Regions from separate parts of the Actinomyces respiraculi genome, predicted to be linked through region 1. Evidence: riboswitches for the same ligand, from Rfam matches in the RefSeq annotation. Region 1 holds a riboswitch; the other holds the start of a gene.
What was found. A riboswitch is a leader RNA that binds a small molecule or an ion and turns the genes downstream of it on or off. The one in region 1 is predicted to bind ZMP and ZTP.
Positions count from the first base shown of each region.

Region 1 (7,139 bases):
TGAGGTCCGGGTACTGAGTGGTGGAGTGGTTGCCCCAGACGGTGACCTTGTCGAGCTCGGAGACGTGCGCACCGGTCTTGGCGGCCAGCTGGGCCAGGGCGCGGTTGTGGTCCAGGCGGGTCATCGCGGTGAAGCGGGAGGCCGGGATGTCCTTGGCGTGGGAGGCGGCGATGAGGGCGTTGGTGTTGGCGGGGTTGCCGACGACGAGAACCTTGATGTCCTCGGCGGCGCCGGCGTTGAGGGCCTCGCCCTGGGGGCCGAAGATGCCGCCGTTGGCGGAGAGCAGGTCTGCGCGCTCCATGCCGGCCTTGCGGGGCATCGAACCGACGAGGAAAGCGATGTTGGCGCCCTCGAAGGCCTTCTTCGGGTCGTCGAAGATGTCGATGGAGCCCAGCGTCGGGAAGGCGGAGTCGAAGAGCTCCATGGCGGTGCCCTCGGCGGCCTTGACGGCCGGCGGGATCTCCAGCAGACGCAGGTTGACGCGCTGGTCGGGACCGAGGAGGGCACCGGAGGCGATGCGGAACAGCAGGGCGTAACCGATGTTGCCGGCGGCACCGGTGATGGTGACGTTGACGGGGGCGTTGGCCATGAAGAGCTCCTTCTAGGACGTTGGCTCGGGCCGCAGGTGCCTGCAGCCGCTAGGACGAGCCTACGGCCCCCGGGCGCCGCGGCCCGGGCCGTTGGGCTCCCGTCGTGTTCACCCCTGGCGTCATCCAGGTCACACCGGCTCTCACCGGGTGACGCCAGCGAGCTCAGCTCACGGCGTTCGGACCCGCCGCGGCAGCGGAGGCGGCCAGGTCCTCCGGGGAGACCACACCGTCGACGCTCACGCGGTCGAGGTACTTCATGCCGTCGAAGGACAGCTCGCGGGCGTTCTCGACGTCGCCGTCGTTGTGGAAGGAGCCTCCGGCCATCTTGTCGACGACGATGGCGATGGCGCCGTCACCCGTGACGTTCGTGGCGGTGCCGAAGGAGTCCAGGGCGATGTAGGTGGCGATCATGAGCGCCACCTGGGCGTCGCTGAAGCCGAGCATCGAGGACAGCAGACCGGTGGCGGCCACGATGGCACCGCCGGGCACGCCCGGGGCGGCAACCATCGTGATGCCGAGCATGAAGACGAAGCCGATCCACTGGGAGGCGGAGACCGTCAGGTCCTGGGTCAGGACGATCGCGAAGGCGAAGGCGAAGATCTTCGAGGTGGAGCCGGCCAGGTGGATGGTGGCGCACAGCGGCACGGTGAAGGAGGCGACCGCGTTGGACACGCCGTTCTTCCTCGTCTGGGCGAGCGTCACCGGGATGGTGGCCGCGGAGGAGGAGGTGCCCAGGGCCGTGAGGTAGGCCGGCAGCATCGTCACCAGGGCCTTGAGGGGGTTGCGGCGGCCGATGGCGCCGGCGATGAGGTACTGGGTGCCGAGGATGACGACCTCGAGCAGGAGGACGACGACCACCACCCGCACGAGCGTGCGCATGATCGACCAGGCCTCGCCCGTGTAGGTGAGGTTGAGGAAGATGCCGAAGATGTGCAGCGGCAGCAGCGGGATGATGATCCTCTCGATGAGCGAGGTGATGATCGCGCGGAACTCGATGAAGCCCTTGCGCAGGACGCCGCGCGGCACCATCGCCAGGCCGATGCCGACGACGAAGCTGAGCAGCAGAGCGGTCATGACGCCGACGGCGGCGGGCATCTCGACGGTGAAGAAGCTCGTCAGGGCGCTGCCGGGCTCGGCGACCTCGGACAGGGAGTTGCCGCCCAGCAGGCGGGGGAAGACGCTCGCGCACACCAGGTAGGTGAGGAAGCCGGAGAAGAGCGTCGAGCCGTAGGCGATGGCCGCGGTGATGCCGAGCCACTTGCCTGCGCCACGGCCGAGGTCCGCGATGGCGGGGGTTACCAGACCGATGATGATGAGCGGGATGGAGAAGCTGAGGAACTGGCTGAACAGGCCGGAGAAGGTCGCGAAGACGCGCCCCACGGCCACGGGAACGAGGTGGTTGCCGCCGATCGTGATGCTGCCCAGGAGCAGGGCGAGGATGATCGCGGTCAGGACCCACGGGAGGATCCCGCCCTTGGCGAGGAACCTGCGCGGGTCGGCGGGGCTTTTCGTGGTCGCAGTGGACATGGCCGGCCTTCCGAGGGATGGGAGGATCCCGGGCGCGGGGGTGCATACCCGGTGCATTGGCAGCATGCCACACGTTCAGTTCCCACGCGGAGAAGTGTCACCCGTCGGTCACAGCACCCTGGGCAGCTCGACGTAGGAGCTCAGCAGGAAGAGCCCGAGCGCGAGCAGGAGCCCGAAAACAGCATCGAACACCCGCCCCCGGGCCGCGATCCACGTGCCGTCGGGACGCAGCACCCGCACCGCTGACAGGCCCAGGACGAGGCAGGCGAGCCACAGCACTGCCAGCCGGTGGTGCTGCGTGAGCGCCAGCACCGGCACCCCCGCGAGCGCGAGGGTGGTGGCCACAACGCTCAGCGTCGAGTACGGCTCACGGCGGGACTCCCCCCACCGCGGGTGCCGCCCCACGCCCGTCGGGGCGGTGCGCGCCTCCGGCTCCTCCTGACTCACAGGCGCATCGTAGCCATGCTGGCGCGCACCGTCCCGAACCCCGCCGCTCAGTGCGCGAAGTGACGGCTGCCCGTGAGATACATCGTGACGCCGGCGGCCCGCGCGGCGGCGATGACCTCCTCATCACGGATGGAGCCGCCGGGCTGGACGACGGCGGTGACGCCCGCGTCGATGAGCACCTGGAGGCCGTCCGCGAAGGGGAAGAAGGCGTCGGAGGCGGCCACGGCGCCACGAGCCCGCTCGGGCGCGTCGGCGCTCAGGACCGTGGAGGCGTCAGCGCCGCCGACGGCGCCCGTCTCCGCCTGAGGACCGGCCTCGGCCGCCGCGTCACCGGTCGAGCGCAGGCCCAGGGTGTTGGCACGCTCGACGGCGAGGCGGCAGGAGTCGACCCGGTTGACCTGGCCCATGCCCACGCCGACGGTGGCGCCGTCATGAGCGAGGAGGATTGCGTTCGAGCGCACCGCGCGCACCGAGCGCCAGGCGAAGCGCAGGTCCGCCAGGGTGGCGTCGTCGGCGGCCTGGCCGCTGACGAGCTGCCAGGTCGAGGGGTCGTCGTCGTGGGCCTGGTAGGTGTCGCGCTGCTGGACCACCGCACCGCCGGAGACGGCCTTGATCTCGTAGCCCTCGCGGGCCGGGGGCTCGACGAGCAGCAGGCGCAGGTTCTTCTTGGCGGACAGAATCGCCACGGCCTCGTCCTCGAAGGCGGGGGCGGCGACGACCTCGGTGAAGATGGGGGCGACCTGGCGGGCCATCGCGGCGGTGACGGTCGCGTTGGTGGCGATGACGCCGCCGTAGGCGGAGACGGGGTCGCAGCCGTGGGCCTTGCGGTGGGCCTCGGCGACGTCGCCGTCGGCGGAGACGGCAATGCCGCAGGGGTTGGCGTGCTTGATGACGGCGACCGCGACGTCGTCGCCGTGGTCGTAGGCGGCCCGCAGGGCGGCGTCGGTGTCCGTGTAGTTGTTGAAGCTCATGGCCTTGCCGTGCAGCTGGGTGGCGCGGGCGACCCCGCCGGTGGTGCCGGGCCGGGTGTAGACGGCGGCCGCCTGGTGCGGGTTCTCGCCGTAGCGCAGGGTCTCCAGGCGCTCCAGGCCCAGGCCGACGTAGGCGGGCGGGACGGGAGCCGCCTGCGGCTCGCCGGTCTCGATCTGCTGGGCGAACCAGGTGGCGACGGCGGCGTCGTAGGCGGCGGTGTGGGCGTAGGCCCTGGCGGCGAGCCGACGGCGATCGGCGAGCTGGAAGCCCCCGGCGGCGACCGCGGCGGCAACGGCCGGGTAGTCGGCCGGGTCGGTGACGACGGCGACGGCGGGGTGGTTCTTGGCGGCGGCGCGCACCATCGAGGGCCCACCGATGTCGATCTGCTCGACGCAGGCGTTGAAGGGGGCGCCGGAGGCGACGGTGTCGGTGAAGGGGTAGAGGTTGACGACAACGAGGTCGATGGGGGTGACCCCAAGCTCGTCGAGCCGGGTCATGTGCTCGCTCTTGCGGCGGTCGGCGAGGATGCCGGCGTGGATGCGCGGGTGCAGGGTCTTGACCCTGCCCTCGAGGCACTCGGGGAAGCCGGTGACCTCCTCGACGGGGGTGGCGGGCAGCCCGGCGGCGGCGATGGTGGCGGCGGTGGAGCCGGTGGAGAGGATCTCGACGCCGGCGCCAACCAGTGCGGTGGCGAGCTCGACGAGGCCGGTCTTGTCATAGACGGAGATGAGGGCCCGGCGCACGGGCACCTGCTCGGGGTCGGTCAGGGCCTCGGTCGGGACGGGGGTGGTGGGGACGGGCGTGCTCATACGCGCTCCTCGTGCGATCGGTCGGCCGGGGCGCCCAGGCGGGCGACGCCCCTGCTCATCCATCGTGCGGCCGCTCCCCGGTGGTGGCCCACCCTCGCCAGTCGCGGTCGGGCCCAGCCTAGCGCCGCGGTCCCCGGGCGGCTAACGCTCCCCGGCGGCCATCTGGCGCGCGAGGCGGCCCACGTGCTCGATGAGCTGGGGGGTCTCCGCGGCCTTGACGCGGGCAGTGAGGCTGGCCTCGTCGTCGTCGGACAGCACGGGCACCTCCACCTGGGCCACGTGCGCGCCGGTGTCGACGCCCTCGTCCACCCAGAACAGGGTGGCCCCGGTGCGCCGAGCCCCGGCGGCCAGGGCGTCGCGCACGGCGTGGGCGCCGGGGAAGGCCGGCAGGAGCGAGGGGTGGGTGTTGAGCACGCGCCCCTCGAAGCGGTCCAGGAAACCGGGGCCGAGCAGGCGCATGAAGCCGGCGCAGACGACGAGGTCGGGCCGGTGGGTGCCGACGGCCTCGGCGACGTCGAGGTCCCAGGCGGCGCGCACAGCCCGGTCGCGCCCGTTCGTCAGGGGGACGACGGCGACGGGCAGGCGGGCGGATCGGGCCAGGTCGGCGGCGGGGCACTCCGTGTCGGTGACGACGCCGACGACACGGGCCCCGTAGGCGGCCTCCTCACAGGCGGTCAGGAGGGCGGCGAGGTTGGAGCCGGTCCCCGAGACGAGGACGACGAGACGTGCGGGGGTGCTCATGAGGTCTCCGTGCTGTCATCCGTGGGGGTGCCGGGGCCGTCGTCGCCGGCGCGGCGCCCCACGCGCTCGATGCGCTCGGTGAGCGCCCGGGCCCGGGGGTGAACGAGCACGCTGCCGACGATGAGGCCGACGCCCGTCTCCACGGCCACGAGCAGGACCGTCGTCGCCCTGGCGGGCCCCACCACGGCCAGGCGCCCAGGCCCAATGGGACCGGAGGCCGCCAGGCAGGCGAACCAGGTCCCGGCAGTCAGGAGGACAGTGGCGCCGATCCCGGCGAGCGCCGACTGCCCAGGCTCCAGCCCGGCGAGCTCGTGGCGATTGCGCCAGGCGACCAACAGGGTCGCCAGGGTCAGCAGGAGGGGCACGTAGAGGCCGACGCTCGAGTTCTCGCCGCCCAGCGGGGAGGTGGGCAGGAGCCCAAGCACCGGCAGCGCCGGCACGGGGCCGGCGATGACGGCGTCGGGGGAGAACAGGCTCCCCTCCCCCACCCGGAATCCGGACCCGGCGAGCCAGGACAGGGCCCAGATGAGAGCGTCGGGCAGCCAGGCCGCCTGGAGCAGCAGCTGGCCGATGAACGCGATGACCCCTCCGCCGCTGAGTGCGTCGTGGAGCCGCGACATGCGCGGCGCGCCGCCCACGGCGGCCGCCATCACCAGCACGGCGGCGGCCAGCACGACGGCCAGGAGGGCCGTCGCGCGCGCCAGGTGCAGGGCCGGATCCACCCAGGCGGGGCGGCGCGCCCACCAGTCGGCCAGAGCCGCAGACCCGGTGCCACGCCGCTGGAGGTCGGCGACGGCGAGGAGTGCGACGAGGGCGGGCAGAAGGATCGCCGTCGGCCAGGTCCGGGACCCCGCGGGGGTGGCCAGGACCAGCAGGAGCGCGGTGACCAGGGCGCTGGATGCCACGGTGCAGACGGCCGAGGCCGGCCCGGCCAGCCGCGAGCGGCGCACGGCCGAGCGTGCCAGGAGGACGACGACGAGACTCAGGCCCAACAGCGGCAGTCCGAGGACGCCGTCGGGACTGCCCGCCTGGCCGTAGGAGCCGCCCAGCGACAGGCTCCACAGGGCCGTTGCCGTGCGCGCGGCACTGCCCATGGACAGTGCCGCGGCGGCGTCGTGGGAGGAGGTGGCGACGAAGACGGCGAGGGTGGGCACAACGGTGATGGCCCACCCTCCGAGGGCCGCCTCACACCCGGTGCGTATGGCAACGGGCCAGTCGCGGGGCAGGAGGGTGCGCGGCAGGGGGTGGTCGGTCCTCACTCCTCGACGTCGCTCCCGCCGTCGAGCTCGCGCAGCAGGTCCCGGGCGATCGCGGCCGTGGCCGAGGGGGTGCGCCCCACGCGCACGCCGACGGCCTCCAGGGCGGTCTTCTTCGCCTCAGCGGTGCCGGAGGAGCCGGAGACGATGGCGCCGGCGTGGCCCATCGTCCTGCCCTCGGGGGCGGTGAAGCCGGCCACGTAGGCGACGACCGGCTTGGTCATCGAGGAGGCGATGTAGGCCGCCGCCCGTTCCTCGGCGTCGCCGCCGATCTCACCGATCATGACAACCAGGCGGGTGTCCTCGTCGGCCTCGAAGGCCGCAAGCGCGTCGATGTGGGTGGTGCCGACCACCGGGTCACCGCCGATGCCGATGCAGGTGGTGAAGCCGATGTCGCCCAGCTCGTGCATGAGCTGGTAGGTCAGGGTGCCGGACTTGGACACCAGGCCCACGGGACCGGGGCCGGTGATGTCCGGCGGCGTGATGCCGACGTTGGAGCGTCCCGGGGAGATGATGCCGGGGCAGTTGGGGCCGATGACCCGGGTGCCGTGGGCGGCCGCGTAGGCGATGGCCCAGGTGGCGTCCGCGACGGGCACGCCCTCGGTGATGACGACGACGAGGCGCATTCCGGCGTCGACGGCCTCGGTGACGGCGCCGCGCACGTGGGCGGGGGGCACGAAGATGACGGAGACCTCGGCGCCGGTGGCGGTGCGGGCCTCGGCGACTGTGCCGTAGACGGGAACCTCGACGGTGCCGGCGGTGACGTCCGCGGCGCCGGGGCCCAGGGGCTCAACGTC
Region 1 covers NZ_CP063989.1:785,532-792,670, reverse strand. Annotated here, with positions in the region: gene ID810_RS03240 (malate dehydrogenase) at 1-589, opposite strand, end outside; gene ID810_RS03235 (dicarboxylate/amino acid:cation symporter) at 753-2,117, opposite strand; gene ID810_RS03230 (DUF3017 domain-containing protein) at 2,226-2,564, opposite strand; gene purH (bifunctional phosphoribosylaminoimidazolecarboxamide formyltransferase/IMP cyclohydrolase) at 2,612-4,345, opposite strand; ZMP/ZTP riboswitch at 4,371-4,460, opposite strand; gene purN (phosphoribosylglycinamide formyltransferase) at 4,487-5,086, opposite strand; gene ID810_RS03215 (cell division protein PerM) at 5,083-6,345, opposite strand; gene sucD (succinate--CoA ligase subunit alpha) at 6,342-7,139, opposite strand, start outside.

Region 2 (7,139 bases), 1.3 Mb from region 1:
TGTATGATGTCTGTGATGCAGGCCAACGTTGTCGTGCATCGCAGACACATGCACGATGTCGTGCTCCCCGCAGTCCTAGGCAATGGCGCCTCTTCAGAGACAGGACAGATGATGACTCCACCCCGTTCCCGGGCCCTCTGGGCTCCTACCTTGATCACGACCCTCGCACTGACGGTCTCCGGTGCCCTTCTGGTCCCCACGGCGCAGGGCGCGCCCGAGACGCCGGACGCCACCGTCACGAGCGGGGAGACCGGGGCCGATGCGCCAATGACGGTTGCCCAATGGGCCATTCGCAACCAGGGGCTTGAGGACTATGCGAGCCTGCAGCAAGGAGTCTCGCGCCCTGAGCCGATGACCTGGGTGCTGACGGGGGACTCGATCACCCAGGGCGTCCTGCACAGCCACGGACTCAACCGCTTCGCGGACTATGTCCACGCCTATGTCCGTACCGCTGGCATGCACGGGCAGCCTCGTGCCCAGGACACCATCATCAACACGGGTGTCTCCTCAGCCACCAGTGGCAATCTCATGGACTATTTTGACTCGTGGGTGCTCGGGCACCACGCCCAGGTGGTCATCATGTCGGTGGGCATGAATGACGGTCGCATGCGGCCCGCACTCACCCCGATCGAGCAGTATCGGGAGAACCTGCGGTCTGCAGTCTCCCAGGTCCGGGCGCAGGGCGGTATCCCGGTCCTGCAGACCCAGAACTACACCGCCAAACCCGAGTACAACACCAACCTGGATGAGTACTTCGCGGTGATGCGCCAGGTCGCGCTGGATACTGACACGATCCTGGTGGATGTGGCCCGGATGTGGACCGAGACCAATGACGGGCAGCAGATCAACGCCGCACTCATGGGTGACTCCATCCACCCCAACGAGCGCGGGCACCTCATGTGGGCGCAGTTCCTGCTGGGTAATCTGGGGCTGCTCGACGCCTCCAGCCCGCTGGCCCAGTTGAGTGCGCAGGCCCTGACCCTCGACCGGCTGAGTTGGGCCGATCCAGCTGTAGTAGCCGACGGTGACACCAGTGCGCCCGCCGACGCGCGTCTAGGCCTGAACCTTGACCGGACAATGACCGGTGACGGCAATGGAGTCGACACTCATCAGGTGCCGTGGCTCGCGGAGGCCAGCGAGACGACCTTTGTCATGAGGGTGAAGTTGGGAGCCTCAACCACCGAGGAGGTGCTGCTCAGTGCCGTGGACCCGAGTAGCTCCAAGAAGGTCGAGCTTAAGGTGCTGAGCGACGGGCGGCTGCGTATCAACGGCAATGTGGGCCAGCAGGACGGCTGGTACACCGTGGGAGGGGCCCTGCGTGACGGGCGCTGGCACACGGTCTCTGTGACCCTGACTCACTCCGCGATCCAGCCCTACGTTGACGGCTCCCCGCTACGGGCGTTGTCCCTGGCTGAGAACGCTGCCCTGGCACCTGACCTCTTGGGGGTCCGCGAGCTGACCGTTGGGGCGAGGAAGGACCAGGCCTCGCCCGGAGGGACCCTGTTCCTGCATGGGGAGGTCGACTACGCAGCGGTCTATGACCGGCAACTCAGCGCCGAGGAGCACCAGATGCTGCCAGGCGCGGGCACGGGGGAGACGCCGCTACAAAGGGACCTGCGCCCGCTGGTTGCCAATGACGTTCCCAACACCTGGCTCTACCTGGGTGGACGTGCGACCCAGGGAGTGCCCGAGGCGGATATGCCTGCTTTCACACGAGGGTACGTCGAGCTCCTGGATGAGGTGCTCAGATGGGACTACGACCGGACGTCCCTGGTGCGTCGGATGAAGTTTGTGGTCAACCGTGGCCGTGCAGGCGCCTCCAGTGCGGACCTGCTGGCGGAGTATCGCTCGTTGGAGGAGTCCCAACGGCCCGCGGTGCTGGTGGTGGCGCCCGAGGTGCTGGATCATGGAACGCTCACCGAGTCCTCGGTTGAGGACTTCCGTTCCCACCTCGCCTCCCTGGTGCAGCAGGCGACGGGTGACGGAGCGGTAGTGGTCTTGGTGACCCCACCGCAGCTAGGGAAGCAGGTAGTTCCTTACGCCCAGGCAATGCGTGAACTGGCTGCGGCCGAGGACGTTCACCTGATTGACGCCTCCCAATGGATGGCACAGATGAGGCACAAGTACACGACGCTGGACTCGCTGTGGTGGACAGATGGCGTGCTCAACCATGCCGGGCACCTCATGCTGGCGCAGTACCTCGCTGAGCAGATGGGGGTGAGGCCCTCCACATCCCAGTTGTATGGCCTGGAGAGTCTCTACTTTGACAAGAGCAGTCCGGCTCCTTCTCATCCGGAAGGCGAGACGCCGGGCGCGACTGAGACGCCGAGTGCGACTGAGACGCCGGGCGGGACTGTGACGCCGAGTGCGACTGTGACGCCGAGTGCGACTGTGACCCCGGGCGGGACCGAGACGCCGAGTGCGACTGAGACGCCGGGCGGGACCGAGACGCCGAGTGCGACTGTGACCCCGGGCGGGACCGAGACGCCGAGTGCGACTGTGACCCCGGGCGCGACTGAGACGCCGAGTGCGACTGTGACCCCGGGCGCGACTGAGACGCCGGGCGCGACTGAGACACCGAGTGCGACTGTGACGCCGGGCGGGACCGAGACACCGAAGGTGCCTGAGACGCCACAGGAGCCACAGGGGCCCTCTCATGAGGCGTCGGGCCAGACCATTCCTACTCCCACCTCTTCCCCCTCTGCCGTGTCCCCTCACCAGGCACCGTCCGCGTCACAGCATCGCAACCTTGCCCGCACGGGCTCATCGGTGGCGCTTGTGATGACAGCGGGCCTGCTTGCGGCCGCTGGAGGGCTGGCGCGCCAGCGTCGTTCCCGTCAGTGACGCATGGTCGCTGGATGTGAATGCCATTCACACCGTCCCTGTCGCTGGAGGGCTGATGGACCCCCTGGTGACAGGGACGGTGTCTGCGTCGGGCCTGGCCTGTGAAGGCAACGTCCAGTGAACCTCGCCCCTCAGAGGGTGAGTGCCCGACAAGCCGACCGCTGTGCTTCCCAGCGATGACCCCGCCCGGACTCGCGGACGAGCGTGTCACTCATCCCTAGTCAGAGCCCCTCGTGCCCGCAGGGGCGCCACAGAAACCGCAGGATTCCGCGGAACCGCTAGAATGCGAGTCTTTCTGACTAGAGATGCGTGACAGCCACCAGCCCCGCCGTCGGCTCACAACACCTTTACCTGCCCAATACCCGCCCAACCCGTCTAGCATGGGCTACGTCGTCGTGACTGGCGCAGGTGGGCCAACCACCGGGGAGCGGCGGCGCTGCCGGGCCACCGGCAAGGAGCAGATGGTCGCCCGCCTGGGCCGATGCCGCAGCTGCCGACGCTCGACGTCGGCAAAGTCCGGACACCAAGGAGAAGCATGACCGCCCCCACGACCCTTAACGCCATGCCCCTGGCGCAGCTCGACCCCGAGATCGCTGCCGTCCTCGACGGCGAGCTCGCCCGCCAGCGCGGCACCCTCGAGATGATCGCCTCGGAGAACTTCGTGCCCCGCGCCATACTCCAGGTCCAGGGATCCGTGCTCACCAACAAGTACGCCGAGGGCTACCCCGCCAAGCGCTACTACGGCGGCTGCGAGGTCGTCGACATTGCCGAGTCCCTGGCCATCGAGCGCGCCCTGGCCGTCTTCGGCGGCGACTACGCCAACGTCCAGCCGCACGCCGGCGCCCAGGCCAACGCCGCCGTCCTGCACGCCCTGGCCAGTCCCGGCGACACGATCCTCGGCCTGGCCCTGCCCCACGGCGGCCACCTCACCCACGGCATGCGGATCAACTTCTCAGGCCGCCTCTACAACGCCACCGCCTACGGCGTGGACGAGACCACCCACCGCATCGAGATGGACCAGGTGCGCGAGGCCGCCCTGCGCGAGCGCCCCAAGGTCATCATCGCCGGCTGGTCCGCCTACCCCCGCCACCTCGACTTCGAGGCCTTCCGCTCTATCGCCGACGAGGTCGGTGCCTACCTGTGGACGGATATGGCGCACTTCGCCGGCCTCGTCGCCGCCGGCCTGCACCCCAACCCCGTGCCCCACTCCGACGTCGTGTCCACCACCGTACACAAGACCATCGGCGGTCCGCGCTCGGGCATGATCCTGTCCAGCCGCGGCGAGACCCTGGGCAAGAAGCTCGACTCCGCCGTCTTCCCCGGCCAGCAAGGCGGCCCGCTCATGCACGTCGTCGCCGCCAAGGCCGTCGCCATGCGGATCGCCCAGACCGACGAGTTCCGCGACCGCCAGGCCCGCACCATCGAGGGTGCCGCGATCCTCGCCCAGCGCCTGCTCGCCGACGACGTGCGCGCCGCCGGCATCAGCCTCGTCACCGGCGGCACCGACGTCCACCTCGTGCTCGTGGACCTGCGCGAGGCCGCCCTCGATGGCCAGCAGGCGGAGGACCTCCTCCACGCCGCGGGCATCACCGTCAACCGCAACGCCGTGCCCTTCGACCCGCGCCCCGCGCGTGTGACCTCCGGTCTGCGTATCGGCACCCCGGCGCTGGCCACCCGCGGCTTCGGCGCTGCCGAGTTCACCGAGGTCGCGGACATCATCGCCACCGCCCTCGTGGCCGGTGCCGCCGGCCGGGCCGACGACGATCTGCTCGCCGGCCTGCGGGCCCGCGTCGCGGCCCTGACCGAGGCCTTCCCGCTCTACGACGGGCTCGAGCAGTGAGAGTCCCCTGGGCCGGGACCGCACAGGTCCTGGACGGCACCGCGACGGCCGCCGCGATCAAGAGCGAGCTGAGGCAGCGGGTCGACGCCCTGCGTGCACGCGGCGTCGTGCCGGGTCTGGGCACCGTGCTCGTCGGCGCGGATCCCGGCAGCGTGCGCTACGTGGCCGGCAAGCACGCCGACTGCGCTGAGGTCGGCATCGAGTCCATCCGCGTGGACCTGCCCGCCACCGCCACCCAGGCCGAGGTCGAGGCGGCCATCGACCGCCTCAACGACGACCCTGCCTGCACCGGCTACATCGTCCAGCTGCCGCTGCCCCGGGGCATCGACACCAACGCGGTGCTTGAGCGCATCGACCCGGACAAGGACGCCGACGGCCTGCACCCCACCAACCTCGGGCGCCTTGTCCTGCGCGGCAGCGAGCCCATCACCTCGCCCCTGCCCTGCACGCCGCGTGGCTGCATCGAGCTGGTGACCCGTCACGGCATTGACCTGGCGGGCAAGGACGTGTGCGTCGTCGGGCGCGGCGTCACCGTCGGTCGCTCCATCGGGCTGCTGCTCATGCGCAAGGACGTCAACGCCACCGTCGACGTCTGCCACACGGGCACGGCCGACCTGGCCGAGCACGTGCGCCGCGCGGACATTGTCGTCGCGGCCGCCGGCAGTGCCGGGATCATCACGGCGGACATGGTGCGCCCGGGCGCCGTCGTTCTCGACGTCGGCGTCTCCCGGGTGGTGGACCCGTCCACCGGCAAGGGCCGCATCGTGGGCGATGTTGCCGACGGCGTCGACCAGGTGGCGTCGTGGCTGTCGCCAAACCCGGGGGGAGTGGGTCCGATGACCCGCGCGCTGCTGCTCGCGAACGTCGTTGAGACGGCCGAGCGCCTGGCCGCAGGGGCTGAGGCCTCCTGAGCTGCCCGCTTTCTCGCTGACTGAGGCCGACGGGCCCGGACCTGCGAAGGGTTCGGGCCCGTCCCGCGCGCCGCGCCAGTCGAGCGCTGCGGACTATACGTCCGGTCGCGCGGCTCATGACGCATGGGATGTTCCACGGCCTGCGGCTCCGCGCCCGGGGCTGAGAGCGAGGACCGCAACGACGATCGTCGGCGCGTCGACTCAGATGACATCCCGACGCGCTCCGGCGCGCAGCCGGGTGACGGCGTGCCGGGTGGCTGCCAGGCCCGCGCCCGCCCACACGAGCGCGACCAGCAGGTCGCGGGTCAACAATGCTCCAACGCCGTCGGCACTGGCGTCGAGCGCCGTCACGGTGCCGCTTAGCGGCGCTAGTGCGCCGAGCACACGCACCCATGCCGGACACAGCGACAGCGGTACGATGACGCCGGTCAGCAGCGGCAAGAACGTGGAGACGATGGTCGCGCCCAGGTAGGGGTCGGGCAGGTCGACGCCGATACCCGCCGCGCCCACCCCCAGCAGCAGCCCGCAGACGACGGCGATAGGCGCCAGGGCGATGACCCGCCCCAGCATGGCCAGGTCGTGGGCGGGGGAGAGGACGGCTACCGCGCCGATGGCGGCGGCCCCGGTGAGTACCGCCAGCAGCGAGGGCACGGCGGCGATCGCCAGCCAGTACGCCACGTCCAGACGGCGACGCGTGTGCACCTCGTGGAAGACGCCCAGGTTGCGGTCGGTGGCGGCGGTGCCGACGACCCCGGCGCACACAGAGCTCGCCAGGGCCACCAGTGCGGCAGCGTAGCCGGTGCGCACCAGGTCGGGCGCGGACAGGTCCGCGCCCAGCAGCACGTCGTAGGCGATGCTCAGCAGCGGCAGCACCAGCAGCGTCACCACGGCCGTGCCTACGGTGGCGAAGGCCGTTGACGAAGCCCACGTCACGCGCACCCCCGAGCCGAGCCTGGCCAGGAAGGCTCCCATCAGATGACCTCCAGGGTGCCGGCGCGCGTGGCCATGCGTAGTGCCCGTCGCCCCAGAAAGGCAGCGAGGCTCAGCCAGGCGGACACGCACACCAGCCAGCCGACCACGTCCACGGCGGTGACAGCGCGCCCCAGCAGCAGGTCAAAGGGCATGGATAGGGGCAGGAGACGGCTGAACCCCGCTAGCCAGGGCGGTGGCGCGGTGGAGGTGAACAGGATGCCCGAGGCGATAAACACCGGCACCAGCAGCAGCTCCTCATAGGCGATGGCGTTGGGCGTGAGCACGAACAGCGCCGCGATCACGAAGCTCAGCGCCAGGCAGCCTGCTAGTAGCAGGAGTGCAGCCGCGACCATGCGGCCCGCCCCCATCCACCCGGGGAGGGTGAAGTCCACTGACCCGGAAGCCGCCGCCCACGTGCACCATGCCACTGGTAGTGCCGCCAGCCCGAAGGAGGCCGCGGCGGAGATGACGGCCGCCAACGAGCGCAAGGTGCCGATTGGTGCGATCACCAGGTGCGCCAGGGTTCCCTTGAACCGTTCGAATCCAATGATGCCGGCAGCGCACGTGGCCGT
Region 2 covers NZ_CP063989.1:2,077,022-2,084,160, reverse strand. Annotated here, with positions in the region: gene ID810_RS08685 (GDSL-type esterase/lipase family protein) at 151-2,844, shown strand; ZMP/ZTP riboswitch at 3,230-3,330, shown strand; gene glyA (serine hydroxymethyltransferase) at 3,380-4,684, shown strand; gene ID810_RS08675 (bifunctional methylenetetrahydrofolate dehydrogenase/methenyltetrahydrofolate cyclohydrolase) at 4,681-5,595, shown strand; gene ID810_RS08670 (ABC transporter) at 5,797-6,567, opposite strand; gene ID810_RS08665 (ABC transporter permease) at 6,567-7,139, opposite strand, start outside.
Region 2: linked by a shared signal. The riboswitch ahead of glyA (serine hydroxymethyltransferase) and the one ahead of purH (bifunctional phosphoribosylaminoimidazolecarboxamide formyltransferase/IMP cyclohydrolase) in region 1 are both predicted to bind ZMP and ZTP.